Regions from separate parts of the Paraglaciecola sp. L1A13 genome, predicted to be linked through region 3. Evidence: predicted binding sites of a transcription regulator. Region 3 holds the regulator's gene; each other region holds the start of a gene.

Region 1 (10,462 bases), 2.1 Mb from region 3:
TGACCAAGTCATTAGCCACACATTGCTCAACAATATAATCATCTGCCACGTCAAAACCACTTTGTACTTGAATACTGGTGATGTTCTTATCCGGTGGCACGGGAATATGTTGATTGGCCACTAGGGTCATTTCAATCTGTGTACGCTGAGCGGCCTTAAATAAAATTTGTTTCACAAGTACCGGACAAGCGTCCGCATCAACCCAAATTTTCATGGTGTTCCTTTATCGAAATGTAGATATTGTTAGTAGTAGCGCTGCAGTGTGAAATAAAGAATTTGTCAGTGCTTTATTTCCATTGTGACAAGCTATACGCAATACAGCCGCACGCAATGTAAACCGACTACAACCAGCCGCAATAAAGTGTGAGATGCATCAGAATTAGCGCAAAAAAGCCTGCTAATACATCGTCAATCATAATGCCGAATCCGCCATGCACTCGCGCATCCAGATAGCTAATTGGCCAAGGTTTAAGGATATCAAATAGCCGAAATAGCACGAAGCCTAACAATAAGGTTTGCCAGCTTAACGGCACAGCAATCATGGTGATAAGCAAACCGGCAATTTCGTCCCACACGATGGATGAATCATCATGCACCATCATGTCTTTCGCCGTTTTACCGCATAACCAAATGCCCACAATCGAGGCAACAAGCGTAACCAGTAAATATCCGCTAAGTGAGGTGCTATATGCTAAAAGGCACACTAATGGAATGGCCGCAATTGTGCCAAATGTACCGGGTGCTTTGGGCGCTAAACCGCTACCAAAACCCAATGCTAAAAAGTGCACTGGGTTAGCTAACGATACGCGTTTACGAATATGCCTGTCCATTATGCTCGCTTGGCGTTAATACTCGGTTCTGACGCACTAAAATGCTCGAAACCGGTTTGATTATAGACGTAACTTTCGTCATCAATTTTCAAATCGACTTTGCCCACGGCGCCATTAATTTGACCGATGCAAGTCGCCGTTACATTGCTACATGCTAACACGCGATCAACATTGTTCTTCTGTTCTTCGCTGACGGTAAAGAGCAGTTCATAGTCATCACCTGAACTTAATGCATAATGAAATGCACTGTCTCTATCTACCGATTCTAGCATGGCGCTAGATAAAGGAAGTTTGTCCAGTTGCAAACACGCACCACACTGGGACGCCTTTAGAATATGTTTAATGTCAGCCAGTAAGCCATCGGATATATCAATGCAGGCGCTTGCTACGCGCCGTAAGCTCGTTCCTGCAAATACTCTAGCCGTTGGGTAGTGTAAACGGTTAAGTAAATATTCACGGTGCTGGGGATTTTCAACCTCAGTTTTATTTAGCAGAATATCTAGACCTAATCCTGCATCACCGATAGAGCCTGTGACATACACAAAATCCCCAGGCTGAGCGCCGGAGCGTTTTAAGGCTTGGTCAGCGGTAACAAAACCTTGTGCGGTGATCGTAATGGCCAGTGGGCCTTGTACGGTGTCGCCGCCAATTAGTTGCACTGAGTAAAATTCAGTTAACTCTTTAAAGCCATCAGAAAATGCTTTCAGCCACTGCTCATCTACATTAGGAATAGACAAAGACAAACTCAGCCAAGCTGGCTCAGCGCCCATGGCGGCTAAATCGCTTAGATTGACTGAAATCGCTTTTTGCGCAATGGCTCTAGGAGATGCGTCAGGCAAAAAATGCACACCACTTACAAGGGTATCAGTTGTGGTAGCTAATGCTTGTCCGGCGGGTATCTGGGTAATGGCACAATCATCGCCGATGCCTAACAACACATCCTTGCGCTGAAAACTAACATCACGAAAATAGGTATCGATTAACGAAAATTCTTTCACATTATTATTTTAAAAACTCTCAGATTTAAAGGGGCGCATACAATTGCGCAACCCCTTTAAATATAACGCTCTTTTATGACAACTCGTGTTTACGAAGGGTCTTGATTGCTTTGTCTAGTACGCCATTGACGAACTTATGGCTTTCTTCTGCACCAAACGATTTAGCCAGTTCAATGGCTTCATTGATAACGACCTTGTATGGAACATCAATACGCTCTGCCAGTTCGTAAGTCGCCAGTCTTAAAATTGCTTTTTCGACGGGATCAAGTTCTTCAGGCAAACGCCCTAAGAAAGGCTTAATTTTAGCATCTAACTCAGCCGTTTTACGCACGACTGCACGCAACAACTCTAGAAAATACTCAGTATCGACGTCTTGCATATTATTGCTAGTAACGATACTCAGCTCTATTTGGTCGAGTGGATTTTTAGACATCTGCCAAGAGTATACGGCTTGAACCGCAAGTTCTCTTGCTTTACGACGAGCTGCTGGTTTCACCTACTTTGCCCCTTCGATATTGGCCATTACGTTAACCATTTCCAGTGCACCTAGTGCAGCTTCAGCGCCTTTGTTACCAGCTTTTGTGCCAGAACGCTCAATTGCTTGCTCAATACTGTCGGTTGTAATCACACCAAAAGAAACAGGAATACCATACTCTAAAGAAACCTGAGCCAAGCCTTTATTACACTCACCAGCTACAAATTCAAAATGCGGTGTACCGCCACGGATAACCGCGCCTAACGCGATAATGGCATCAAAAGTGCCTTTCTCAGCTAATTTTTTAGCGGCAATAGGTAACTCATAAGCACCAGGAACACGCACCAAAGTGATATCTTGGTCGTTGACCTCACCGTGACGCTCTAAAGTATCTAGTGCACCATCAACCAAACTTTCAACTACAAAACTGTTGAAACGAGACACAACTATCGCAAATTTTTTGCCTGTTGCGCGAATATTACCTTCAATGACATTCATGCTTAATGAGCCTTAACTATAAAAAATGGCGCGTATAATAGCACATAGCAATTTGATCCCAAACAGCTTAATGCAGTGATTATAAAATGCACATTTATGGTGATAAAAACAAACAACGCCTGATAGTCAGACGTTGTTTAGTAAATGATTAACCCAAAAGAAATTAATCGACGTATTCAACCACTTCTAAGCCGTAACCAGATAGGGCATGATATTTCTTAGGTCGACTCAGTAAGCGCATTTCTTTCACTCCAAGGCTGGCCAAAATCTGACTCCCTACCCCAACAGTACGAGAAGTACCACTCCACGCTTCCCCTACGGGTTTTTCACCGTTATCTTCCGCTTGAAATTGCATGACTTGGGTCAACAAATCTTCGTCTTTGCCCAGCAACACCAACACACCACCTTCGTCAGCGATACGCTTCAGTGCTTGAGGTAAGTCCATGCTGCGCTCTATGGCACGTTGTGATCCTAGCAAATCACTTAAGGTATTGTGCAAATGCACTCGAACCAAGGTGGGCTCATTAGGTTTAATTTCACCTTTGCACAAAGCAAAGTGCACTAGATTGTCGATCGAATCTTTATAGGTCACTAAATCAAATTCACCGTACTCAGTGGGTAGCTTACACTTTGCTACCTGCTCGATGGTGGTTTCGTTCAAGTTACGGTATTCAATTAAATCGGCAATGGTGCCAATTTTGAGATTATGCTTTTTCGCGAACTCTTTTAGTTCGGGGCCCCGGGCCATGGTGCCATCTTCGTTTAGAATTTCAACGATAACTGATGCAGGCTCTAGACCCGCTAAACGTGGTAAATCAACCCCCGCTTCAGTGTGACCAGCTCGGTTTAATACACCGCCTTCTTTAGCAATTAACGGGAATATATGACCTGGCTGTACAATATCATTTGCGGTTGCTTCAGGAGCAACGGCAGCCAAAATAGTACGCGCACGATCCGCAGCTGAAATGCCTGTAGTAACACCTTCTCGCGCCTCGATTGACACGGTAAAGTTAGTCGAAAACTGCGCACCGTTGTTGTCGACCATCAACGGTAAATTTAAACGCTGACAGCGTTCGGCGGTCATAGGTAAACACACCAAACCTCGCGCATGGGTCACCATAAAATTGATGTCCTGGGGGGTTACGTGCTCGGCAGCCATAATTAAATCGCCTTCGTTTTCACGGTCTTCGTCATCCATCAAAATAACCATTTTTCCAAGACGAATGTCTTCAATAATTTCTGCTGTTGTGTTCATTGACATAATATTGTGATTCTTTCTTGTTGATTCTTAGGGTTAAGCAGTTAACTGCGTATGTAATTGTGTGCTACAAACACACTACTTGTCCTTCAGCGTGTTTGTTAACGCAAATAGCCATTCTCGGCTAAAAACGCCATGCTGATATCTGATTTTTGTTGACCTGATTCAGCGGCTTTGTCACCGAGCATCAAGCGCTCAAGGTAACGCGCAACCACGTCCACTTCTAAATTGATTTTGGTGCCTTTTTTGTAACCACCAATAATGGTTTCTTGCAGACTGTGAGGAATAAGCGTGATCAAGAATTTAGCGCCCTCTACAGCGTTAACGGTCAAGCTCACACCATCAACGGTTATTGAGCCTTTCTCTGCTAAATAACGAGCTAACTCAGTAGGCGCTTGAACCCAAATTTCGACGTAACGACCAACAGGGTTGATAGATTGTACTTCGCCCACCCCATCAACGTGACCGCTGACGATATGCCCGCCAAAACGAGATGTCGGTAACATGGCTTTTTCCAAATTGACTTTACTGCCGGCTTTATAGCTGGCAAAGCCGCTGCGCTTAATGGTCTCATGCGATACATCCGCACTAAACCCACTGGGGCTCATATCTACCACCGTTAAACAAACACCGTTGTTGGCAATACTGTCGCCTAACGCCACATCAGACATATCCAGTTTATTCACCCGAATACTGAGGCGAATATCATCGCCGGTTGGCGTTAAGGATTCAATGTGCCCAACATCTTCTATTATTCCGGTAAACATATTGTCTTTTCACTTTTCTTAAATGTGCTACTTAACGTAAACATACCGAGCATTCGCGCTAAACGCGGTCTCATCGATACGGGTGCAAAATTATTTGAAGTACGCCGTCAGCTTTAGATCAGGCCCCACTTGACGAACATCTTGCCATTCTAATGCAAAAGCTTGCTGCATTTGGGTTAATTCGTCCACCGCAAATAAATCACGGCCTTTATCCCCTAATAATTTGGGCGCTTGATACAAAATCAATTCATCGATTAATTTATTCTGCAATAACGCCCCTGCGAGCTTGGCACCGGCCTCTACCCAAACATGGTTGAAACCAAGCTGGCCAAGGTGTTGCATCACATTATGTAAGTCGAGCTGAGCCCCATTTGATAGCGCCTGATATTGCTCCACATGAGCAGGAAATACACCGCTATTTGGCTGGCTATTTATAATCACAATGGGAGACGATAAGCTAAATAAATGTAAATCAGGGTGCAGTTGATTGCGCCCGTCCAGCAAAATGCGGGTGGGCTGGCGAAGTTCGTCTGCTGAAATGTCCTTGCTGGCATAACCCAACTCGCTATGACGTACATTTAACGAAGGATTATCCGCTAACACTGTGCCCGAGCCTGAAAGAATAGCGCAGCTCTTAGCGCGATGTCGCTGCACGTCTTGGCGCGCCAACGGACCCGTTATCCATTGGCTTAGGCCATTATTAAGGGCGGTTTTTCCGTCCAGGCTGGATGCCAATTTAACGGTAATGTAGGGTTGCCCTGTTTGCATGCGCTTAATAAAGCCCCGGTTAAGCGCCTTGGCAGCGCTTTCAAGCAAACCACTGCTAACATCAACACCAGCGTCGCATAACGTTTTAAGGCCACTGCCTGCCACCAATGGATTCGGGTCGACCATGGCCGCAATAACACGTTTAATGCCGGCTTTTAATAATGCTTGGGAACATGGACCTGTGCGGCCGTGATGATTACAAGGCTCTAACGTAACATACGCTGTAGCACCTTGTGCCTTGTCGCCCGCTTGGGCAAGCGCATGAATTTCAGCATGCGGGGTACCGGCTTTTTTATGCCAACCTTGGCCAATAATGTCACCTTCAGGACGGGTGATAACACAACCCACATTAGGATTTGGAGACGTCGTATATTGGCCTTTTTCAGCCAAGCGTATGGCCAAAGCCATCATTTTTGCGTCATGGGCAGAGAACTGATTCACGCTAAAACCTTTTAAATTCAATTCACTAAAAGTGAATACTCACGTAACGAGTTAGTCACCTAATCGCGCTATTTCTTCGCCAAACTCGCGGATATCTTCAAATGAACGATACACAGAGGCAAAGCGCACGTAAGCGACTTTATCTAACTCTTTCAGTGCGTCCATAATCAAGTTACCGAGATACTCGCTGGTAATTTCACGCTCGCCCGTGGCACGCATAGATGACTTAAGTCGACTAATGCATTGCTCCACTTGCTCGGTGCTAACCGGACGTTTTTCAAGGGCACGTTGAAGGCCAGCCCGCAGCTTGTCTTCGTTGAACGGTTCACGCGAACCATCACGCTTGACCACACGAGGCATCACCAACTCAGCCATTTCAAAGGTCGTAAAACGCTCTTTACACATAGTACATTCACGACGTCGACGCACTTGATGCCCGTCGGCGACTAAGCGAGAGTCGATCACCTTGGTTTCTTGGACAGAACAGAAGGGACAAAACATAACAATTATTCTTCAACCAAGTAAAAGGAAGCCCATAGTATGCCGACCCAACAATTAAAAAGCCACTTTAGAGGGCACACACTTTATTCAGCTAATTCATTTAAGTGGCACAAAAATCGCTATGTTATTTACCAAAGCGATAAATAGTGTCAATTTAAAGGCGATATCAGGTGAAAAAGTCTAGGTTAATCATAATTGGGGGAGGCGTTTTATTACTATCAGCCTGCGCCATTCCCTCATTTGACGATAGCGCAGATACACCAACTCAAGTAAATAGCGCCCAGTACAGCACGCATCACTATGTTGCGTTACTGGCTAAACAGCTATTTTTCACCGCCAAGCCGATCTATATGGAAAAGTCTGTGGCAGTAGGCACATTTTTGCCAACCGAAAGCATGGATGGCAAAAATGTGCCTTCGACAAACGAGTTAGGCCAACAAATTCAAGAAAGTTTTGTCACCCTCGCCACCCAAGCAGGGCTTAACGTAGTTGAATTCAAAACAGCAACGGCTATTAAAATTCAACATAACCAAGATCTTATGTTGTCTCGGCAAATAAACGAAATAAACGCAAACGTACAGACCGATTACTATTTAACAGGCACCTATTCTTTACAACAAAAAAACATCGCCATTAATGCCCGTTTAATCGAGGCAAGTAGTCAAAAAGTCATTGCCGCAGCGACCGAAGTCTTCCCAAGCAACGCTATGTGGGAACAAGAAAAAATCATGTTAAAAAATAACGGCCTCTACCGAAATGCATATTAGGAGCAAACCATGAAACCTTTATTATTAGTTGCAATTTGCACTGGCTTCCTTGGTGGTTGCTCCTCAATGTCGGCGATTATGCCGTTCTCAGATGATAGCAACGCTAACGAAGAGCCTCACAGCGAGCAATTGGTAATATCTGAAACACAAGCAGAGCAACTTTCATCATCGGCCATCAGCACCAGTGCAGAATTTAATGGCGAAGTACAGCAAAGGCTGCTCACAAACCAACCCGCAGCCGTTAAGCATAAATTGCTAGAAATGGCGAAAAAGCCTCATGGCAGCGCCAAAGACATCAACTATTATGTACGTGGGTTAATACAAGACTTAGCAGGCAACCTGCAATACGTGAACAACACCACGCCTGTCGCGGTAACAAGTTTTGTGATGCTAGACAGCGATTACACCAAAACGAATTTAATTGGCACCCAGATGGCAGAAAGCATTATGCACGAAGTGCACAAATTAGGTATTCCTGTGATTGATTTTAAAACCACAGATTATGTTCGTGTGACGCCCGATGGGGATTTCATCTTTAGTAAGGACTACGAAGAATTAAACGGCGACTCACCTATTCGTTACGTGGTTGGCGGCACCTTGGTCAAATACAACGATGGCTATTTAATCAACGCCAGAATGGTTGGTATTGATTCAAAAGCCGTGGTCGGCTCAGCGCAAAGCTTTATTCCTAACAATGTAGTCAGTGCCATGATAACGAATGAAAAAAGCATGCAAGAAGTCGAGGCGGATAAGGTCACGGCTAAAAAGACCATTGTTCAGGGCTGATGAAAGCCTTTAAACGTTTTATTTAGCGTAGTGCTAAACCATTAGTTAATGCGCAATAGCTACTCCAAGTAACATATCGACACCTGCTCCCTGTCAAAGCGCTTAACTTTACTTTCGACAGGGACATAGCGCTTAACAACATTATCATTAAATACATCGGTATGGCTTGAAGCGACACTAACCCCGTCTTTTAAACTCAACGTGTTACCAACAACCTCAACCACTATAGTTTTACCGCGTATTTCTTGAACACTGCCAAATTCATCGCTGCTGGTACTGCAGACCAAATCACCTAGTTCAATATTCAAATTCTTCGCAGCTTGCCAATCTTGTTCTGCTTGATTATCAAAACGAGGCTCTGGTTTTAACGAGGCTACGCTGGTCTCCGCACTCCGCCAAGTGTCACTTTCGTTAGTTGGTTCATCGCTCCAATTATCCTGCTCTTTCACTTGGGCATCGCTCCAATTATCCTGCTCTTTCACTTGGGCATCGCTCCAATTATCCTGCTCTTTCATTTGGGCATCGCTCCAAAATTCAGTTTCTACCGCTGGCGTATTTAGCCACTCACCGTTTTCAATAAGAGCACTGCTCTCTTCACTAACCTCAACGGAATGCATTAGATGTGAATATAGCTTTTGAGGATCTGAAATAAACGACACGTAAGCCTGCTCAGAAAAAGCACTTTTAAGATATGTTATGAAAGACTGTATATCACCCGATTCTGTGCGCTGAAAAATCAACCAATCGATGTAGTGTTGAAAATATCGTTCATCTATTGCTTTTACTTGTTGTATTTCTTTATCTAGTGAAAAAACCTCACCGTAAAATTTAAACAATTCAAACTCTTGCTGTTTAAAGTACCGGGTTAGTAAGGTGTTACTTTCTGTATTTTCCAGCAGGTACTCAGTAAGTTGTAAACACTGTGGTGTGCATATATATTTTTCTTCGAATTGCGGGTGCAACAAGTTTATCTGGTAGGGAGTTTCCTGCTTAGCTAAGCGAATGTTAGTTAACACAAATCGCCTTCTTTGGTCTTCTTGCTCAATGGTTAACTCACCCACGATACGAATAGGCACCTGACTAGACAAATAGCTTTTACCTGCATACCGACTTAACTCTTGCCACTTGCTGAAGGTTAAAGCATGGCTTCTACCTGCCTTCTGCAAATTGGACTGGCAAGCGCTCAGTAATAGAATCGATACCACTACAGCAAGACTAATCAACCTCATTAAAAATAATACCTTGCTCAGTCGTGACGGTAAACGTGGTATCAAAAGCCTTATTGGCGGTTAACGTCAAGGTTCCGCCCAGCAATATCGTTATTACGCCGGTAGTACCGCTCGAAATGGTTTGTTTTTGATCTGCAATAATTGGGATGTCGGGTTCACCATGAACCCGGAAAATGCCACTCGGCGTATACAAAATGCCGTCACCATTAGCAGTATGACTAGTAATTTGAACTTCTACATCAGCATTGAAATTCGCCACAATAAGATATTTCCCTGGCTCTCCATATCTGACACCAGAAAACGGACAAAGGCTCCCACCATTGTCCGTTAAAATTTTCGAGTCATAATCTAAGCTACATGAGCCAGTAAATCCCATTAACTCACCAAACTCTAACTGCTGCACCGTATTAAGGTAAGGTAAATCTTCAGCATGAAGACTAAACGTAACGATCAATAATGCGCTCAGAAAAACACCTTTAACATATCGAATCATCTTATAATTTCACTCCTGAATCAGACCAAGCTGAAACATCTGAATAAGCAGAGCGACGGCTAACCCAGCCTTTGATTTGATTGGCTTGCAACACACTAATTGCATCCTGCTCAGTATCAAAGGTTTGGCTGATCAAGCAGTGCCAATTTAAACCAGACTCAGCGATATACTTATTCCCTTGAAACAGCGGTATACCACTCGGCAAAAGCTTGCTGCCAGTATCTTGTATCGGCTTTTTACTCGCATGAAACTGTATTACCCAACCTTGCTCTTTCGAATCGCCCTCCGCATTATCATCCACTCTCACCTTATGTTCTCTCACAATTTTATTAAGGTCACTCGGTAGCGCAACGAAAGATGCCGCTTGCTGTTGGGGGGAATCAATATCTTTCAGCTTAGCCACGTCCTTTCGGCTAACTTCTTTAATCATGTAATCATTAGAGTGTAACTCTTTACGCTTGGCGAAGCTGGTTGCTTGCTGTTTTGAATCGAACTTCCCAACAAACACTTTGTAAATAGTTTGCCATTTTCTTTGTTTACTTTTTACTACGCTTAAAGGCACAAATAACATTGTTTCATAACGATCGGCCATGTTTACTGCCCCATCTCTTTGCATAAATGCGCCTAACTGCAAGCTATAAACAGGTCCCG
Region 2 (10,462 bases), 2.2 Mb from region 3:
TAATGCCTGCATGCTGCCGATAACACCGACTAATGGCGGAATAACGCCAGCTTCAATGCAGCTTAGTTGCTGTTCAGGGAATACATAGCTTAGGCATTGATAGCAAGGACCATTTTGATCCATTAGGTATGTGCTTATCTGCCCTTCAAATCGAATGGCGGCGCCGCTAATAAGGGGCACTTTATGGGTAAAACACAAGGCATTAATTTGTTGGCGTGTGGCTAGATTATCGGTGCAGTCTAGTACAATGTTATGCTGAGCGATTTGCTGACCCAATGCGGTATCGTCTAAACGTTGGGCAATTGTATTAATTACGCACTGACCATTATTGCTATTAAGCGTTGCTTTAGCGGATTCAACTTTTTTCATGCCCACATCTTGCTCGTGATGCAATACTTGTCTGTGTAAGTTAGATAACTCAACCACATCGTTGTCTACTAACGTTACTTCACCAATACCTGCACTGACAACATACTGCGCTGCAGCGCAGCCCAATCCCCCTACACCTATGATCAACACTTTTGCTGCCATAAGAGCCTCTTGACCATCAAGATCAATACCTGGCAGTAAGATCTGCCGTGCATAACGCAAAGCAAGTTCTTTGGTAATGGTAGGGGTCATAATATCCTGTCAGTTTTTCTGGAATTATATCGCTTCAGTTATAGCTTTTCGATGCTATAGCCTTGGGCTTTTAGTTGCGTAAGTACGCTGTCTTCCCCAGCTAGATGCATCGCGCCGACCATAATGAATTCTACCTCAGAGGTTTTTAACATATCTTCAATTTGTGGCATCCAGTTTGCGTTTCGTGTGACCAGTAAATCTTGGTATATTTGCCCGTAATCGGCTTTAAACGGCGCGATGCTGATTTCCGCCATTTTTTGCATATCACCTTCGCGCCAACTTGTGCGCATATCACCAATTATGGCTGGCATTTTTGTAATATCTCGTAGGGTATAATCTATTAACGCATCGTTATCGTTGCCGCCCATATTTGCCAAAAAACCTAGTTGTTCGTCTGGGGTTTCAAGCCACTTAATCGCTTTGCTGTCTTGTGTTCCTCTATCTGCGTAAAACTGATCAACGCCCTCGCTGGTAAAACCAAGACCTTGTAGTTCGATCACGCTCAACGTAATGCTGATAAGACTCGGCTTCATCGCTGCCATTTGTGCAATAGGAATTCCGCGCTCGCTAAGATGCGCTTCAAGTTTTGCGTAACTGTCAGCCGATAGATCGTCTTTTAATGTGCGACCATCGGTATACGTCATCATTGACAGCATTTTTTGCTGAAATTCGACACCTTTTAGGGCTGACATGTCTGTTTCGAATACAAGGGTTGATGACTTTTGATACGCGATGCTGTATTCATCGGGTAGTGGGTAATCTTCGGGCGCTAGAATATGAATGGTACCGCCTATGTATAAGCTATTTTCACCCGATGTGACTTTCCATACGGAAGCGGCATCAACGGTTGCTGTGAGCATGGATGCGGCAGCGATTAATGGCAGCGAAAATGAGCGAAATAGTGACATAATGAGATGTCTTCCTTTGCATGATTGTGGATAGATGTTGTTGAGTACTACCCGTTAAATCAGTGGAGGTAGACAGATGTAACAAGTTCGTGTATCGGCCAGTGTGCCGCTTTTGGCAACACAAGGGAAACAAAAATGTTGGCTTGTGTGCTGTTTGTTCAAACAAGCAGCATTTTTTGCGGTGAAACGACAAATTTTGCACTTGCCTTTACTGCTGGAAACGCTTTGATAAAACGTTTGTTACTGCTCTCACCACTATTATACTCACCACCGTAATAAGCACTATATATCTTTATATTTATAATATTTATCGCCTATGCACATGACTACGCTTTGCTCCAATTTCGACTTTTTGCACCAATGTAATGCACAGTGTTTTAATTAATATAATTTTTTATTTATAACATTATGATTAATAAGGATTAAATTTTTGGCAAAAATCCTGCATTAGTTTTAATACACCACCCGGATGTTATCCGTGTTTTAAAATTTATGTGCCGTGTTAGCAATAGCGTTAAACACAGAACAGGCAAAGAAGCCCACTTTGATTGAATTCATCAGTCTCGTGGGCTTTTTTTATGAGCAAAATTTAGTTGAGAAAATTCATCGACCAGGGGATCAACATGTCAGCAAATACAATAAACATAGTCGTGGTAGGAAATGGAATGGTAGGGCACCATTTTGTGGAACAAATCACCAGCCATGGAGAAACCGACAGTGCAGTAACCTATAACGTGACTGTGTTATCTGCAGAGCCACGATTAGCGTATGACAGGGTGCACCTTTCTGAATATTTTTCAGGCAAGACAGCTAATGATTTAGCGTTAACGACCCCTAAACAATATGAAGCTCTTGGCGTTGATTTTCATCTTGATGCTGCAGTGGTGGATATTGATAAGCAAGCTAAATTGGTTAAAACCAAGTCTGGGCAGACCTTTGCTTATGACAAATTGATTATGGCTACTGGCTCGTACCCGTTTGTCCCACCCATTGAAGGCAATGATCAGCCTCATTGTTTGGTCTACCGAACTATCGAAGATTTAGAAGATATTAGCGCCTCATCCAAAGTCAGTAAAACGGGTGTTGTAGTGGGCGGCGGTTTATTGGGCTTAGAAGCGGCAAATGCTCTTCGCGAAGCCGGTCTTGAAACCCATGTGGTCGAATTTGCCCCACAGTTGATGGCAGTGCAAGTTGATACGGGGGGCGGGCGCTTATTAAAAGATAAAATTGAATCACTTGGGGTGAAAGTTCATACCCAAAAAGCTACCCAACGTATTGAAGCCGGTCAAACGAGTCGATACCGCATGTGTTTTGCTGATGGTGACTTCCTTGAAACAGATATGATTTTATTCTCAGCGGGTATTCGTCCTCAAGACACCTTGGCACGCCAATATGATTTAACCATTGGTGAACGCGGTGGCATTGTGGTGAATAATCATTGTTTAACCTCTGACCCAGATATTTATGCCATAGGCGAATGTGCTCTGTGGAATAACTTTATATTCGGTTTGGTTGCCCCTGGTTACACTATGGCCCGTGCCGCTGCAAGTCATATTACCGGTGGAGACGTCGAATTTTTAGGCGCTGACATGAGTACAAAACTTAAGTTGATGGGCGTTGAAGTGGGGTCAATCGGTGATGCTCACGGACGTATACCAGGCGCTCAGACATATATTTATGAAAACCAACCAGATGGCGTGTATAAAAAAATAGTCGTGAATCATGAGCAAAGTGTATTACTTGGCGCCGTATTAGTGGGTGACACGAGTGACTACGACACGTTATTACAGTATGCCCTAAATGGTATTGATTTACCTGAGCACCCTGAAAGTCTTATTTTACCTGCATCTGGCGATGCACCTGCCGGTTTAGGGGCCGATGCCTTGCCTGACACCGCGACTATTTGTTCATGCCACAACGTATCAAAAGGCGACATCATTGCAGCCTTCGATGGTGGCGCGTGCGACTTATCCGCTATTAAATCATGCACTAAAGCGAGCACAGGATGTGGTGGTTGTTCTGCTTTATTAAAAACTGTAGTAGACAGCGAGCTAAGTAAGCGCGGTGTTGAAGTCAAAAAAGATATCTGTGAACACTTTGCCTATTCGCGCCAAGAGCTTTATCACATGGTTAAGGTTGGAAAAATCAAAACGTTTGACGCGTTAATCGAAAAACACGGTCACGGTTTAGGATGCGAAATTTGTAAACCTGCAGTGGGCTCTATAATGGCGTCGGTGTGGAATGACTTTGTATTAGAAAAACCGCATGTAGCCTTGCAAGACACCAATGATACCTACCTTGGCAATATGCAGAAAAATGGTACGTATTCTGTTGTACCGCGTATCGCTGGCGGCGAAATTACCCCAGATAAATTAATCGTGCTTGGCCAAGTGGCTAAAAAATACAACTTGTATACCAAAGTCACAGGTGGTCAGCGTATCGATTTATTCGGTGCTCGAGTTGAACAGTTACCCCCTATTTGGGAAGCACTTATTGCAGCCGGATTTGAAACTGGTCATGCCTATGCGAAATCGTTACGTACCGTGAAATCATGTGTGGGCAGTACTTGGTGTCGTTATGGCGTACAAGATTCTGTAGGCAAAGCGATTGATCTAGAGAATCGTTATAAAGGTCTTCGCGCACCGCATAAAATAAAATTTGGCGTTTCAGGTTGTACCCGGGAATGTGCTGAGGCGCAAAGTAAAGACATTGGTATTATCGCTACGGAAAACGGCTGGAACTTATACGTGTGTGGTAATGGTGGTATGAAACCGCGCCACGGAGATTTATTTGCTACCGATTTAGATGACGCGACCTTAGTGAAGTATATCGACCGAGTGCTGATGTTCTACGTGGCAACCGCAGACCGTTTGCAACGTACCTCAGTATGGCTGGAAAATCTCGAGGGTGGTTTAGCATATTTACAGGACGTAGTGATCAATGATTCGCTGGGTTTAGCCGAAGAATTAGAACAGCAAATGCAGCACATTGAAGATACTTACCAATGTGAATGGAAAACAGCTATTGAAAGTGAATCATCACGTAAGCGGTTCCGTCAGTTTGTAAACAGTGACGAAAGTGACAAACAAGTTGTGTTTGTGCAAGAACGTGAGCAAATTCGCCCAGCCACAGAATCTGAGCTTGAAGCATTAGACGCTGGCGTAAAAGGCCCGCAAGAAATAATCGATGTTGAGTTGGTGTAAGGAGTAATTTATGAGCGAAGCTAAAAATTGGACTGATATTTGTAATCTCGATGATTTAGTCGATAACTCCGGCGTTTGTGCACTCATAAACGGTGAACAGGTCGCTATTTTCAAAATTAACCAACAAGGCGAATCACACTTTTATGCCATAAGCAACTGGGATCCTATTGGAAAAGCGAACGTACTTTATCGTGGATTAGTCGGCTCAGTTGCAGATAAAACAGTGGTGATTTCTCCTTTGTATAAACAGCGTTATTGTTTAACAAGCGGAGAATGTTTGGATGACGAGCAGCGTCATGTGGATGTGTATGGTGTGCGCGTTGAAGGAAGTAAGGTACAACTGGCTGTTGCTTAATATTCATACCACCGCTGGTTAATACATTTAGCCGATAGCGCAATGTTGCGCTATCAACCCTCGATGTATTACGCCAAGGCCATTAAGTTTTGATATTAAATTTGGCTCTCGTCAGCCCAGCAAACCCACGTTATTCAAATATGCATAAGGCCATCGCCATGACAGACAAAATGCCTCCATCTCAGCTTGTTCGCGCCGTAAAAGCCAAGCCTGATAGCCATGGAACATGTTCACAACTTAGCACGACTACTTGTCCGTATTGCGGGGTAGGTTGTGGTGTGGACGTGACCACTGAAATACGTGGTGCGGCCCCAACGTTGGTAAGTGTACAAGGCACCGCTAGTCACCCAGCAAACTTTGGTCGTTTATGTGTTAAAGGCAGTAAACTTGCTGAAACCAATGGGCTTGATGGGCGTTTACTAAAGCCACAGATTAAAGGCCGCGCGGTTACCTGGCCTGAAGCCATCCATACAGTGGCGGATAAATTTGCCGATGTGATCAAACAACATGGCCCAGATTCGGTAGCTTTTTATGTCTCTGGTCAGTTATTGACCGAAGATTATTATGTGGCAAACAAGTTGATGAAAGGCTATATCGGTAGTGCGAATATCGATACTAATTCGCGTCTTTGTATGTCATCTGCTGTTGCTGGATATAAGCGGGCATTTGGCACAGATACAGTGCCATGCTGTTATGAAGACTTAGAACAAACAGAATTATTGGTGCTAGTGGGTTCAAATGCCGCGTGGACCCACCCGGTATTATTTCAACGCATTGAACGGGCTAAAAAGATAAACCCGAATATGCGTTTAGTGTTTATCGATCCGCGTCGCACGGCAAGTTGCGAAGCAGGCGATTTACATTTAGCCATTAAACCAGGCACAGACGTTGCCTTATTTAACGGTCTAGTACGTTACTTGGCTCACAATAATGGCCTCGATAGTGAATACGTCAGTACTTTTACCGAAGGTTTTGAAAGTACACTTGTCGCCTGTGAACAATGGTCGCTTGAGGCCGTTGCTCAGTATTGTGATTTAGATATCTTTGATGTTGAGCAATTCTATCAATTGTTTACCAGTTGCAGCTCTGCCCTAAGTTTTTATTCAATGGGTGTGAATCAATCAACTAGTGGTGTCGATAAAACTAACGCGATTATTAACTGTCATTTAGCCAGCGGAAAAATCGGACGCGAAGGGTGTGGTCCGTTTTCAATTACGGGACAGCCTAATGCGATGGGCGGAAGAGAAGTGGGTGGCTTAGCCAATATGCTGGCATGTCACATGGATATAGACAACGTGGAGCACCGCACGTTGGTGCAAAACTATTGGCAGTCCCCCAGTATTCCTACTCAGGTAGGGCTAAAAGCAGTGGATCTTTTTGATGCTATCGACCAAGGCAAAATAAAAGCCGTGTGGATCATGGCGACTAATCCTATGGTCAGTATGCCAAATCGCCATAAAATTAAAGCAGCACTGGCGAAATGTGAAATGGTGGTGGTATCAGATTGTGTGGCCAACAACGATACAATTGCTATGGCGGATGTAGTGTTACCGGCCACAGGGTGGTCAGAAAAAAATGGTACGGTGACCAATTCAGAGCGCAGAATATCTCGCCAACGTGGTTTTTTGCCGCCAGCAGGTGAAGCGCGTCATGACTGGAGAATCATGTGTGATGTGGCAATCGCGATGGGCTTTAATACCGGCTTTAACTTTACCGACCCCAGTGAAATATTTGCAGAATATTGCGGTTTAACCGCCGAAAAAAATATCAATACACGAGATTTAGATTTATCGGGTTTGTGTGGATTGACTCAAACCCAGTACGACAACTTATTACCCGTGCAATGGCCGGTAAACGCGGCGAACCCAGGCGGCGTTAAACGTATGTTTAGCGATGGCCGTTATTTTACTGCTAGTAAAAAAGCACAATTTATTGCCCTTGAATCTCGCGCTCCTGAGCAATTGACAAATAGCGATTTTCCTTTTGTGTTGAACAGCGGTCGCATACGTGACCAGTGGCATACCATGACCCGTACGGGTAATAGTTCCGATTTAACCAGCCATATTGGTTACGCCACGTTAAGTATGCACTCAAAAGATGCGACTAAGCTGAGCGTTAAAAATGGTGACTTGTTGGCGCTTTCATCTGCGCTAAGTAGTAGCTTGAGTCAAGTGATGTTGCCTGTACAGATTGATGATGGTCAACGTCCAGGGGATTTCTTTGCCCCCATCCACTGGAGTGAGCTAAATACGTCATCAGCGAATATCAGTCACTTGTATACGGATGCAAATGATTGCATTTCAGGTCAACCCGAATTAAAACATGCCGCCATTAACGCAACGAAAGCGTTATTTTTGCATCACGGCCAAGTTTTTATCGCTAATGATGTTAAAGAGCGCGCGTTAGTTATCGCTACTATATGTGCCGAATTGGACTATTGGCGGCTGAACAAAATTGCGGGTGGCGAGATGTTAACTTTTGCCAGCGGTCGCATTAAACAGTCACAGCAGGGGACTAATTGCGACAGCACTGTGGGCGCAGCTGAAGACGATATTCCCGTATTAATCTTGAAAGATCTTATGCAACAGGTAAGCAAAGAACAATATAGTTGGGCTGTACATCAGTCTGGCGCGCAACAAGGCTTATATGCTTTGCACAATGACGCGTTACAGTTAGCGGCGTTTTGTGCTCATCAACCCATTGATATAAACACCTTATGGCTCAGTTCCCTACTTGAAGAAGATAACCTGAGTACAGAGCAAAAAACCGCATTATTACGCGCACAGCCTGATGAGCAATTTAATCAGGGTCGCTTGATATGTAGCTGTTTCAAAGTAGGTATTAACCCTATTGTGGCTCAGATTGAGCAAGGGTGTAACAGCGTTGATGCCTTGGGCGAAAAATTAAAATGTGGGACCAATTGCGGCTCATGCAAAAGTGAGTTGCAACAACTGATCAATGAGCATGACCGGATCGACGCTGGCAACATAAATACGATTGACGTTCAGGTCGACCCTTTAAATAGCTCGGCGCAAAATAAAATAGACAAATCCAGTAAACATAGCGGCGAGCGTATTGCCGTGGAGACCCTACTATGAGCTTATCATTAAGTGTTTTTTCTCCTCTCAATTTTTTAGTACCACAAGGGTTAAGTCAGTTTGTAAGCCATGTACTGAAATTCAGCATCAAAGACGATGGTGTAAATCATAATCAGTTAAATGGGCTAAATCAGGTGACACGTCAAAACAAACACCGTCGCCAACAACATCAAGGTTATAAAGGTGCCCAAAACGGCCATGTGCACTTAATTGGTTCAGGACCAGGTGATGCAGAGTTACTTACCCTAAAGGCTTATCGCTTATTACAGAGTGTTGATGTGGTGATGTACGACTGGTTAGTTAACCCAGAAATACTCGATATGATCCCGTCTCATGTGGAACGTCGCTTTGTGGGTAAAAAGTGTGGTGAGCACAGCATGACACAAGTACAAATAAGTGAGCTGCTGGTCAGCGTGGCCAAACAAGGAAAGTCGATTGCGCGTTTAAAAGGTGGCGACCCCGCTATATTTGCTCGGGCCGCTGAAGAATGTGAAATGCTTACGCAGCATCACATACCGTTTAGCATCGTACCGGGTATCACCGCAGCATCAGGCGCATCGGCATATGCTGGGATCCCGTTAACCCATAGAGATTGTGCCCAATCAGTACGCTTTATTACCGCCCATTTAAAAGATCCCGCTTTACAGCCGGATTGGCAAAGCTTAGTTAGTGGTGCGATGCCTGATGAGCAAGGCAAAAACGCTGAAACGTTGGTATTTTATATGGGACTAAGACGTATTAAATCGATTATGCAACAGTTACAACAACACGGTTTACCTACAGATATGCCAGTAGCGATTATTGATAAAGCGACCAGTACTGAACAGCAAGTGTGTATTGGCCAAGTGAAAAATATTGCTCAGCGATTAGAAAATCGTCAATTTACCGGTCCTGCGCTCATTATTGTGGGAGAAGTAGTAAGTAAGCGCCAGCGAGTGGTTTCGTATCACCAGCAAGACAGTTTACAATGCTCAGCAAATTATTTAGCGACGCGCTCTGCTTAGGGACACTTTTTACTCAGGTCAGCCTATTGTGTTTTGCGCCGTATTATTGATGGCCAATGTAGCCTGTAGGCAATGTAATATATATGACAGAAAATCGTGGCAATACATCAGTTAGCCAAGCTGAATTTAAAGAGTTTATTCGTATTATCGGACGCGGACAACGAGCGGGAGGCACATTAACCCAAGTTCAGGCATATAAAGCAATGGGCATGTTAATTAACGATGAAATTACGCCTGAGCAAAAGGGCGCCTTTTTAATGTTGCTTCGGGTTCGTGAAGAAACAGCCGAAGAACTTGCCGGTTTTATTCAGGCATTTCGTGAGGTAAATCATCCCCAATTAGCGGCGTTACCTATTGATATTGATTTAGGATGCTATGCGGGTAAACGGCGGCATTTACCGTGGTTTCTGCTGGCGGTGGTTGCTATCGCACAAGCGGGTAAAAAAGTTTTTTTACACGGTACCCATGAGCCCGATTCAAACCGCTTATACTTAAAAGACGTATTACCGCAATTAGGTATTAATGTGGCTAAAAATGCGCTTGAGGCCACAAAACAGCTAGATTTGGTCGGATTTAGCTATATGGACTTGGCAGATATTAATCCAAAGCTTGATGCCATGATCCAGCTGCGTAGCCAATTTGGTTTGCGCTCATGCGCGAATACCTTGGCGCGCATGTTAAATGCTAGCCATGCGCCCTGCAGTTTACAAGGTGTATTTCATCGTGATGTAGACCGTAAACATAGCCATTGTGCGGTCTTAGTCAATCAGCAAACACCCAACAAAAATAACACAATTTTGTGTTTTCGCGGGGAAGGGGGTGAAGTCGAGTATAACCCTGAGCGTGACGTAACCTTGCATTTAGCACATGGCGATATTGAATCCACCGTTGATGTGCCAGCATCGCTGTCCCATTGGGTAACGAAACCCAGAACCTTAGAGGTGAGCCAGTTAGTTACCGTTTGGCAAGGGGGGGAAACCAACGAATACGCTACTCACACCATTATCGGTAGCCTAAGCTTGATGTACCTCTTAATTGACAATATTTCACTGGCAGAAGCGCAAGTTAAAGCGCAGCAATGTTGGCAAGCACGCAATAAAAACTGGCCTTTTATTATATCTACCCAGGATGATGCATCTACCTTTGACACCAGCGGAAGCCACCAAGCACATTAGTAGCTTGCTAATAGCCTAATATAGCGTTCACGTTTATGCGCTGAAGACCCTTTACACCGTGTATTAAATGGGGATACAACGTCACGTGATACAGTGCT
Region 3 (10,462 bases):
CTCAAGCATCATCAAGCCCAGTACACTGCTAGCAGAGGCACTTTTATCGTCCTGCACTATGGTCACTTCAGCGTCGAATTGATTGGTCAGCTTAACCAATTCTGTCGCTGCTCTGGCATGCAAGCCGAGCTTATTTACAATGAGTAAAGTCTTTTCTAAACGCTCACTCATCGATTGAGTTCTCGATGGCGAATTTGTACATCAGGATGCGAAGCACTAAAAGTCTTGGCAAGCATTTCAACCACGTAAACCGAACGATGTTGACCGCCGGTGCAGCCTATCGCAACAGTGACATAGCTGCGATTATTACGCTCTAAATGTGGCAACCAAGTTGAAATCAAATTTTGGATTTGCCAGATAAATTTAGTCACTATGGGTTGCGAGCCAAGAAATATCTCTACTGGCGAATCGAGACCGGTCAACGGTTTTAAATCTGGTTCCCAATGTGGATTCGGCAAAAAACGTGCATCAAATACGTAATCTGCATCTTTGGGAATACCATGCTTAAAACCAAAACTTTCAAACACCAATACTAAACGTGAACTTTTTTTACCTAAAATACGTTCGCGCACTAATTCAGCAAGCTGATGAATCGATAGTTGGTCAGTATCTATGTACAAGTCAGCACGCTCAGCAATAGGCGCCAGTAATTGGCTTTCTGCTTGAATAGCACCAGCTAACGATTTGTTCTGTTTTGATAACGGATGTAGGCGACGCGTTTCGCTAAAGCGTTTGATAAGTACATCATCGCTAGCATCTAAATAAAGAATGGTCATTTCCCACGTCGAAGGTAGATAATCAAGTATCTCTACCAATTCATTGGGATCTTTGGGGAGATTGCGCACATCAATACTGACCGCCACTTGGTCATACTCATCGACTACAGTATGGGTCAACGTAGGCAACAAATTGACTGGGATGTTATCGACACAGTAGTAGCCCAAATCTTCCAACGATCTTAATACAACGGACTTACCTGAGCCTGAGCGACCGCTTATAATAATAAGTTTCATATCAACTGAGTACCTGAAATAGTGCTTGGTCAGTAGTCGCGCTACGCAATTCCTTCAAGACATCTTTATCACTGAATTTTTTGGCGATCGCGGATAAGGTTTGTAAATGCTCGTTGGCCTTCTCTTCAGGCACCAATATCGCGAAAAATATGTCCACAGGCATATTATCGATAGCATCGTATTGAACCGGAGGTTGACAAGTCACCAGCACAGCTAAGGTAGACTCAAGACCTTTTATACGGCCATGGGGCAACGCAATACCACCACCAATTCCTGTACAGCCCACCTTTTCTCTACTACTTAAGCTGGCCAAAATAGTGGCTTGGTCTATCTCAACAAGGTGCTGAGAGGCCACCTGACTGATGAGCTCTAAGATGCGTTTTTTGCTAGAACCCTGAACTGCGCATAAAACGCAGTCAGGGTGAAGAATACTTGAAATTTCCATTATTTACCTGATGGGTTAATGGCGCTTAACTTTCTCTTTATGCTTAATGACTTGGCGATCGAGCTTATCTATTAGCCCGTCTATCGCGGCGTACATATCGCTGTGTTCCATGGTTGCAAAAACATCTGCTCCATTCAAATGTATCGTAGCTTCAGCTTTTTGGTTCAGCTTTTCTACATTGAGAATGACGTGAACATTGTTAATTTGATCGAAGTGCCGCTCTAGCTTGGTAAATTTAGTATCAACATAATCTTTAAGTGAATCGGTAACATCCACATGGTGACCAGTAATATTAATTTGCATAACGCCTCTTCCTTCTTTAATCAGCCTACAATAGGCTTTTTCGTTGGTTCGACGGGGGTATCATAAGAGATTCCCGGTATTTTGCTATCGTTCGCCTAGCAACCATAATGCCTTGATCAGCTAACAATTGAGCAATCTTGCTGTCGCTTAACGGCTTACTGGGTTTTTCAGCCGCGACCAATTTCTTAATCAACGCACGTATTGCAGTTGATGAACATTCTCCGCCAGTTTCGGTAGCAACATGGCTAGAGAAGAAATACTTCAACTCAAAAATACCTCTAGGGGTATGCATATACTTTTGCGTGGTAACACGAGAAATAGTCGACTCATGCATCTCAACCATTTCTGCTACATCATTCAATACCATAGGCTTCATCATTTCTGGACCGTGTTCAAAAAAGCCCATTTGCTGTTGCACTATACAGTTTGACACTTTTAATAACGTATCGTTGCGACTCTCAACACTTTTAATAAACCATTTGGCTTCTTGCATGTGTGAGCGAATAAATTGACTGTCACTAGTATTTTTTGCTTTACGACTCATGGCCGCATACTGCTGATTTACATTCAACTTTGGCAAGCTGTCGGGATTGAGTTCGACTGTCCAGCGGCCATTCTTTTTGCTCACCGAAACATCAGGTATTACATATTCTGGTTCGCCTTTTATCAAAGCGCTACCTGGACGTGGGTTTAATGTCTTGAGTAAGCGCATTACTTCGCGTAAATCATCTTCTTTTAAACGTGATTTACGCATTAACGTCCGATAATCCTTACTGCTCAGTAAATCCGCATACTCACCGATCAGTGTTTTGGCTTCTTCTAACCAAGGCGTATCTGGCGCAAACTGACGTAACTGAACCAATAAACACTCCTGCGGAGTGCGAGAACCTGAACCGATAGGATCAAACATCTGAATCCGTTTTAGCACGCATTCAACTTCATCAAGTTCTATCTCTTCATCATCCATACTCGTCAGTACGTCTTCAACACTCATGGTCAAATAACCAGACTCATCAATAGAGTCAATAATGGCCGTCGCTATCGCCACATCAGTATCGCTAAAATGTGTTAAGCGCATCTGCCATAGCAGGTGATCTTGAATATTGTCAGTGGTTTCCCCCTGAAAAATTTGCTCATCGTCGCCTGCTGACCCACTCGAAATACTTGATGCAGGAGCGGATGACGCACTGATGTATTCATCCCACGTGGTATCCATGGGTAAATCTTCGGGTATATCATTTTTTTCTAGGGCTTCACTTGCATCAATATTATCGCTGCTAGTTTCGACGATCTCATTGTTGTCTTTAGACGCAGGATCTAACGAATTATCGTTAAGTGCACTGTCGCCAGATTCTTGGTCAGTAGGCTCTTCTATCTCCAAAAGCGGATTTGAATCCAACGCTTCTTGAATTTCTAGCTGTAAGTCCAGCGTAGAAAGCTGCAACAAGCGTATAGCCTGCTGCAACTGCGGAGTCATAGTGAGTGATTGACTAAATTTTAATTGTAAAGAGGGTTTCATTTACTTCTTTATTATGTCCGTTGCAAACTATCTATATGCTGTGGTTGATTCAATTTGACTGTATTTGTCTCACCAAGCGCCTGATAAATATCTCGATAAAAAGAGTGGCTGTTTCACAGTAACTATAGCCTGAATTGTTCACCTAGGTATACATCTCTTACACGTTGATCACTTAATACTTCTTCGGCTGTACCGGAAGCAATCAATTCACCTTGGCTGACAATATACGCCTTTTCACAAACATCGAGTGTCTCTCTTACGTTGTGGTCTGTTATCAAAACACCAATGCCACGATCACGTAAATGCTGAATAATTTTCTTGATATCATTAACCGAAATAGGGTCTACACCAGCAAAGGGCTCGTCAAGTAAAATAAATTCTGGGTCAGCGGCAAGGGCACGCGCTATTTCTACGCGCCTGCGTTCACCGCCTGACAAACTCATACCAGCGCTGTTTCGAATATGATTAATATTGAATTCGTCTAATAATGAATCTGCCTGTTGCTCTCTTTGGTCTGTCGTTAGCTCTTTGCGCGTTTGCAAAATAGCCATTAAATTCTGATACACAGTCAACTTACGAAAAATAGAAGCTTCTTGAGGCAAATAGCCAATCCCTAAACGTGCCCGCATATGCATTGGTTGCAAGGTAAGATCTTGCTGGTCGATGCATATTTCGCCTTTGTCTAGGGGTACAAGTCCCACTATCATGTAGAAGGTGGTCGTTTTACCCGCGCCATTGGGACCGAGCAAGCCCACAATTTGGCCCGTAGAAACTTCAAGGCTTACATCCCGTACAACCTGCCGAGACTTGTAGGATTTAGCCAAGTGAGTGGCTCTTAAGGTCGCCATTATGGATTTACGTCCTGTTTAGGTTGGTCAGGTAAGTCGCTTGCCTTATTTTCTTGAGGCGTTTTCTTGTTGTCAGAAGCCGCTTTTTTTGAAGGCTGAAAAATAGTGATCACTCGGCCATTACCTTCATTTTCGCCTTCTCCTTGAGCAACGATTTGCTCAAGTTCCATATTAAAAGTAATCGACTCACCTTTAACACTGCTATTATTTTGCTTTAATTGCGCATTTCCCTCTAGGGTAAGGGTGCGTAAATCACGACGATACTCTATCTTATTCGCCGACGCTTCAATACTACCACCGAGTTCCTGTTGCTGAGAGTATTTGGCTGGGCTGCCAGTCGCGATAAACACTTCGTTTCCTTCGCCTTTGCTGGCATCGACTTCCACTTCATCTGCGTAAACATTCAAGCTGCCTTGATTGATATGCACATCTTCACGAAAAATAGACTTTTTGGTTTTTCCATCACCAAACTGAAACTTCGAGTCCACTTTTATAGCTTGTGTAAAATCCTCTTTGCCGGCCAAGCTCAATGGGGAAAACGTCAATGTTGCTATGGCAACTACGCTAAGGCCGAGGTTGATAAATGGTTTGCACATGATCAAGTAACTCATATTGTTGGGTAGATAAATTGGCTTTAAGACCGTTGCTGTTAATCACATAGTGCTGACCGAATATTTGCACGGGTTGGTCAGATTCCATGGTTTTGTCTATTAAATTTATTTCGATAAAGTCAGTACGAATGGTACTAGCAAATCCTTGCTCGTCCTGATTACGTATCTCAACATTATTTTCTAATTGAATACGGTTATCTTCGTACAAGGTACCGTCTTTAGCCGACACTTGCCACGGAGAAGCCTGTGATTCTACAAATATGGTGTATTGCGGCTGTTTAAAAAGCGTGAAACCAAGCATTTCAAAGTGCTCCATTTTGCTCGCAAACACCTGATGACTTAAACGCCCATCTTTATCGAATAACGTGCTTAACATCTCACTAGCCTGATAATTAGGCTGCCAAGCGGTCTCAGTTTCGGTTTGTGGAATCATATCCTCTTCGGCTAACCAGTCAGGTAAGTTAGTCGCAATGACTAACAGGAACAAGCCGCCAATGCTGAGTGTGAGGCGATTCATACACTACTTCCGGTAACTTTGTGTAGCTTACCTTTGGCATGTAAAATAAGATCACACACTTCACGAACCGCACCAAAACCACCATTAATCTGTGTAACATATAACGCCTGTTTTTTCACAAATGGGTGGGCGTCAGCAGTAGCAACACCTATATGACTCAGATTGAACATGCCAATATCAGGCATATCATCCCCAATGGATACGGTTGCTTCTTTGCCGATTTTCAGCTGCTTTTGCAGAGCGTCTAAAGCATCATACTTTTGCTCACAACCTTGAATAATATGCTTGATACCCAGAGCAGACATTCGCTGATGGACAATTTTAGATTCGCGACCAGTAATAACAGCCACATGAACCCCGATATTCAGTAATGCTTTCACGCCAAAGCCATCGCGAGTATGAAACGCTTTAAGTTCTTCGCCTTGGTTGCCCATATAAATACGACCATCAGAAAAAACACCATCAACATCGCAGGCCAGCAACTTGATACGCGAAAATTTGTCCATCAACGACGACGATTTGTTTCCATATAGGGTATTGATGTCGCCCATTAAATCACTCCTGCAGACAATAGAGTCTGCATATTTATCGCCCCAACGGGCATATTTTGTTCATCGACAATAAACAACGAACTAATTTTTCGTTTTTGCATAACATTCAATACTTCAGCAGCGAGGGTATTCTGTGAAGCTGTTATGCAGTTTGCTGTCATTACGCTTTCAATACGAACGGTATGAATATCAACCCTCGCATCAAGCACCCGGCGCAAATCACCGTCGGTGAAGATACCGAGCAGTCGTCCGTCCTCAGCGACAATACCAGCCATACCAAGTCCCTTGCGAGAGATCTCGAGCAACGCTTGGCTAATAGTCTGGTCTGTTGTGACCAAGGGTAAAAAATCTCCTTTACACATGATGTCATCCAATTTGAGCAAAAGCTTACGTCCTAAAGACCCGCCAGGATGTGACAAGGCAAAATCATCTGGCGTGAAACCTCTAGCATCGAGCAGTGCTACCGCTAGCGCATCTCCCATCACGAGTGTAGCAGTAGTGCTCGCCGTAGGGGCTAACCCCAAAGAGCAGGCTTCTTTTTCAACTTTGATACATATGTTGACGTCCGCATATCTGCCTAATGAGCTTAGCGGATTGTTGGACATAGCGATAATCTCAATACCTCGACGTTTTACCACGGGTAATAACGCCAACAGTTCAGATGTTTCACCTGAGTTAGAAATAGCCAACAAAACATCTTGTTCAGTCAACATACCTAAATCACCATGATTGGCTTCTGCTGGGTGCATGAAAAAGGCGGGGGTGCCTGTACTGGCCAGCGTTGCCGAAATCTTATGACCGATATGACCGGATTTTCCCATGCCACAAACCACAACTTTGCCTTTACAATTTTTCAGTAATTCACATGCAGCGACAAAATTCTCATCTACGTATTGAGTAAGTTGTGCTATTGCCTGCCCTTCTATTTCAAGCACGCGCAGGGCCGATTGAATGTAATCTACTTGACTCATTCTGGATTAACCTTGGTTAAATACGAAGTACTGATAAGCAACAAAACAGCCTAAAAAGATCATTGCTTCAAAGCGATTAATACGCCCAGCACCGCGTAAATTAAAACAAAAAATGACTAACAAAAAGGTTAGTCCTAACATGCTGTAAATATCTCGACTCGCGGCGTCGGGATCGACGGGGCCGGGTGATATTAAACCTGGCATCGCCATTACTGCCAAAATATTAAATATGTTAGAACCAATAATATTGCCCAGCGCTAAATCATCTTCGTTCTTCAATACTCCGGCAATACTCGCCGCTAGTTCAGGCAAACTGGTGCCAATTGCAATGATGGTTAAACCAATAACCAAGTCACTTAAACCGAAATGATGGGCAATCACAACGGCTGAATTAACCATAAAATGAGCACTTAATGGCAATAATACCAAACCAACTAACAACCAAATAATCGCATTTTTAGTGGGAACGTCGGACGGCACTTCATTATCTGTTTCTGATTCCAGAGGGTCGCCTTTCTCCATATTAAAAGACATCCATGCGAGTCCACCGATGGTGAAAAAGAATAAAACGAACAGCACAACGCCTTCACTCAGCGACAAATATAAATCAGCAAGAAAATAGGTAGCCAACAACGACACGGCCAATAAAACAGGCATTTCCCGTTTCAGGGTAGTAGATGCGACTGTTAAAGGTTTAAGTAGCGCGGTTAAGCCAAGAACTAGGGCAATATTAGTGATGTTTGAACCGATAGCGTTGCCGATGGCGGTGTCTGTATTGCCGTTTAATGAAGCTGTCGCCGAAACCATAATTTCAGGAGCGGAAGAGCCCATCGCAACTATTGTTAAACCGATGACCATGGGAGAAATTCCCATATTTCGAGCGAGTGCCGACGAACCGTATACGAATCTATCTGCACCCCAACTCAATACTACTAACCACAACAAAAATAATAACGCTTCAACTATCACGAAAACTCACTTCTTTTAAACTAATACCCAATTGTCGCAAAAAGCACTGCCTTTGCATATTCATTGTGTGACAAATAAACCCGCTAATTATAAATAAGACTGAACGATAAATATTCAATACGGGTCTTATACGTAACGGTTGAGTATAATGATTCCTTATACTGTCATTCGTTGTTACTTTCTATGTTCGAAAAATACGAATATAACTTGTTACTTTTTGGCTTTGAGGTTTGCTCTTGAAAACACGTATAATGCTCGCAATTAATATGCCCTTCGTAGTAAGTGTTTGATTTACCTAACAGGAATACAACAGTCTTAATGGAAAATTTGCTAGAAATAGACAACCTTACGTTCTCCCGCAGTGGCCGTGTTCTCTATGATGATATCTCAATGCGCATAGTGAAAGGTAAAACCACGGCGATAATGGGGCCCAGTGGCATAGGCAAAACGACTATGTTGCGATTAATAGGCGGTCAATTAAAACCAGATAGCGGAGATATTCGCTTCAAGGGCGAGTCGATACAAGCCATGAGTCGCAACCGACTATTTACGGTGAGACGCCAAATGAGCATGCTATTTCAAAGCGGCGCATTGTTTACTGACATGACGGTATACGACAATATTGCGTTTCCATTACGGGAACATACTAAGTTGTCCGAATCGGTGATTAAAACAATAGTATTGTTGAAATTACAAGCTGTCGGGTTACGGGGAGCAGCTCACTTGATGCCGGCTGAGTTGTCTGGCGGTATGGCGCGACGTGCAGCGCTAGCAAGAGCGATTGCTCTTGACCCTGAACTTATCATGTACGATGAACCCTTTGGTGGACAAGATCCTATTTCAATGGGTGTATTGGTAAAGTTGATAAAAGCGTTAAATGACGCGCTTCAACTGACCAGTATCGTGGTAACGCATGATGTTGCTGAAGTACTTACGATTGCAGATTACATTTATATTTTAGCTGAAAAGAAAGTAATAGGCAGTGGTACACCTGAACAAATTAAACAAAGCGATTCCCCTCTTGTGCAGCAATTTCTAAACGGTGAAGCAGATGGGCCAGTGCCGTTTCATTATCCGGCAGACAAGCTTGAAAACGCCTTTTTTGGAGTGAAGTAAATGCAGTGGTTGGCGGATATTGGGCATAATACAATCGATACAATTCGTTCATTTGGGCGTGCGTTTTTAATGCTAGTTGGTGCGATTATCGCGAAACCTCAACTGATAAAAAATACGCCTTTGACCATAAAACAGATATATGTGGTCGGTGTTCAGTCACTGTTAATCATAATTGTATCAGGATTGTTCATCGGTATGGTTATGGCGCTACAAGGCTATACCATTTTAGTCGATTACGGTGCGGAAGGTAGCTTAGGACCCATGGTGGCACTTTCACTGTTGCGTGAATTAGGCCCTGTTGTTACCGCTCTATTGTTTGCTGGGCGTGCTGGCTCTGCACTGACAGCAGAAATAGGCTTAATGAAAGCCACTGAGCAGTTAAGTAGTTTAGAAATGATGGCAGTAGATCCGCTGCGTCGAATTGTTGCCCCTCGCTTATGGGCAGGTATTATATCGATGCCAATGTTAGCGCTAATATTTAGCGCAGTAGGCATATTGGGTGGGCATGTTGTCGGCGTAGATTGGTTAGGCGTAGATGCAGGAAGCTATTGGTCCATTATGCAGTCTAGTGTCGACTGGGATAAAGACATAGTTAACGGCATTATCAAGACTATCGTATTTGCATTTGTTATTACCTGGATAGCAATATTTAAAGGATATGATTCTATCCCTACATCAGAAGGGATAAGCAAAGCCACCACTGAAACCGTGGTATTTTCATCTTTAGCAGTGTTAGGACTAGACTTTATCCTAACCGCATTAATGTTTGGTATATAGTAGGAGTATAAAAGTAATGTCGTCACGGAAAGTGGAAATTATGGTTGGCTTGTTTGTGGTACTGACAATAGCAGCCGGATTGCTATTAGCTCTTAAGGTAGTTAATCAGGGCATGTCTGGTAGCATGGACTCTTATACCTTATATGCAAAATTTGACAACATCGGCGGCCTTAAGGCTCGCTCGGCAGTAAAAGTGGGCGGTGTTACAATCGGACGCGTCGACAGTATTAACCTAGACCCCGATGGCTATACACCTGTTGTCGCCCTAAAAATCTCCCAGAAATATACTAAATTCCCAGAAACAAGCTCAGTGTCGATTTTAACCTCGGGCTTACTCGGTGAACAGTATGTCGGTTTTCAACCCGGTTTTAGTATCGACGGTATCGCCGATCTTGCTGAAGGCGATTACATATCAGATACCAAATCAGCATTGGTTCTAGAAGACCTAATTGGTCAGTTCTTATTTAGTAAGAACGATTAAAATTTATAAACTTTGGACTTAAAATACCCCATGAAGCAATTAACACGAATATTTAGCGTCGCAGTCATTTTAATTTTCAGCAGCGTTGCCTCGGCCGAAGAAGTTAACCCTTATAAACTACTGGAAGATGTGGCTACTAAAACGTTCGCCAGAATCAAAGACGAACATGCTGAAATTCAGAAAGACCCTGAAATACTACGCACTATCATTGAACAGGATCTTCTACCTTACATTGATTATAACTTTGCAGCGTTAAAGGTCTTAGGTAAGCATTTTAGAACAGTTCCAAAAGAGAAAATTCCTGAATTTATCCAAGTCTTTCGTGAGTACCTGATCACGAC

Evidence for each region. The regulator sigma-54, encoded in region 3, starts transcription at its own class of promoters, with help from an activator protein. The targets are predictions, from matches to a motif close to GTTGGCACGNNNNTNGNNT.
Region 1: a site for sigma-54 is predicted at 6,640-6,658, ahead of GQR89_RS05870 (FlgO family outer membrane protein). Genes of this name have one in related genera too.
Region 2: a site for sigma-54 is predicted at 1,959-1,977, ahead of nirB (nitrite reductase large subunit NirB). Genes of this name have one in related genera too.

What each region holds. Positions count from the first base shown of each region.
Region 1 covers NZ_CP047024.1:1,420,355-1,430,816, reverse strand. Annotated here, with positions in the region: gene GQR89_RS05915 (YaiI/YqxD family protein) at 1-214, opposite strand, end outside; gene GQR89_RS05910 (phosphatidylglycerophosphatase A) at 342-830, opposite strand; gene thiL (thiamine-phosphate kinase) at 830-1,828, opposite strand; gene nusB (transcription antitermination factor NusB) at 1,902-2,324, opposite strand; gene ribE (6,7-dimethyl-8-ribityllumazine synthase) at 2,325-2,801, opposite strand; gene ribBA (bifunctional 3,4-dihydroxy-2-butanone-4-phosphate synthase/GTP cyclohydrolase II) at 2,965-4,062, opposite strand; gene GQR89_RS05885 (riboflavin synthase) at 4,161-4,826, opposite strand; gene ribD (bifunctional diaminohydroxyphosphoribosylaminopyrimidine deaminase/5-amino-6-(5-phosphoribosylamino)uracil reductase RibD) at 4,917-6,035, opposite strand; gene nrdR (transcriptional regulator NrdR) at 6,087-6,536, opposite strand; gene GQR89_RS05870 (FlgO family outer membrane protein) at 6,707-7,303, shown strand; gene GQR89_RS05865 (FlgO family outer membrane protein) at 7,313-8,089, shown strand; gene GQR89_RS05860 (hypothetical protein) at 8,149-9,318, opposite strand; gene GQR89_RS05855 (hypothetical protein) at 9,305-9,811, opposite strand; gene GQR89_RS05850 (SPOR domain-containing protein) at 9,813-10,462, opposite strand, start outside.
Region 2 covers NZ_CP047024.1:2,120,700-2,131,161, forward strand. Annotated here, with positions in the region: gene GQR89_RS08855 (molybdopterin-synthase adenylyltransferase MoeB) at 1-621, opposite strand, end outside; gene GQR89_RS08860 (TraB/GumN family protein) at 660-1,529, opposite strand; gene nirB (nitrite reductase large subunit NirB) at 2,153-4,732, shown strand; gene nirD (nitrite reductase small subunit NirD) at 4,743-5,087, shown strand; gene GQR89_RS08875 (nitrate reductase) at 5,246-8,185, shown strand; gene cobA (uroporphyrinogen-III C-methyltransferase) at 8,182-9,189, shown strand; gene GQR89_RS08885 (glycosyl transferase family protein) at 9,273-10,364, shown strand.
Region 3 covers NZ_CP047024.1:4,285,785-4,296,246, forward strand. Annotated here, with positions in the region: gene GQR89_RS18085 (HPr family phosphocarrier protein) at 1-171, opposite strand, end outside; gene rapZ (RNase adapter RapZ) at 168-1,013, opposite strand; gene ptsN (PTS IIA-like nitrogen regulatory protein PtsN) at 1,015-1,458, opposite strand; gene hpf (ribosome hibernation promoting factor) at 1,474-1,761, opposite strand; gene GQR89_RS18105 (RNA polymerase factor sigma-54) at 1,787-3,280, opposite strand; gene lptB (LPS export ABC transporter ATP-binding protein) at 3,403-4,128, opposite strand; gene lptA (lipopolysaccharide transport periplasmic protein LptA) at 4,128-4,652, opposite strand; gene lptC (LPS export ABC transporter periplasmic protein LptC) at 4,693-5,256, opposite strand; gene kdsC (3-deoxy-manno-octulosonate-8-phosphatase KdsC) at 5,253-5,807, opposite strand; gene GQR89_RS18130 (KpsF/GutQ family sugar-phosphate isomerase) at 5,807-6,778, opposite strand; gene GQR89_RS18135 (calcium/sodium antiporter) at 6,785-7,747, opposite strand; gene GQR89_RS18140 (ATP-binding cassette domain-containing protein) at 8,066-8,863, shown strand; gene mlaE (lipid asymmetry maintenance ABC transporter permease subunit MlaE) at 8,864-9,640, shown strand; gene mlaD (outer membrane lipid asymmetry maintenance protein MlaD) at 9,657-10,121, shown strand; gene GQR89_RS18155 (phospholipid-binding protein MlaC) at 10,152-10,462, shown strand, end outside.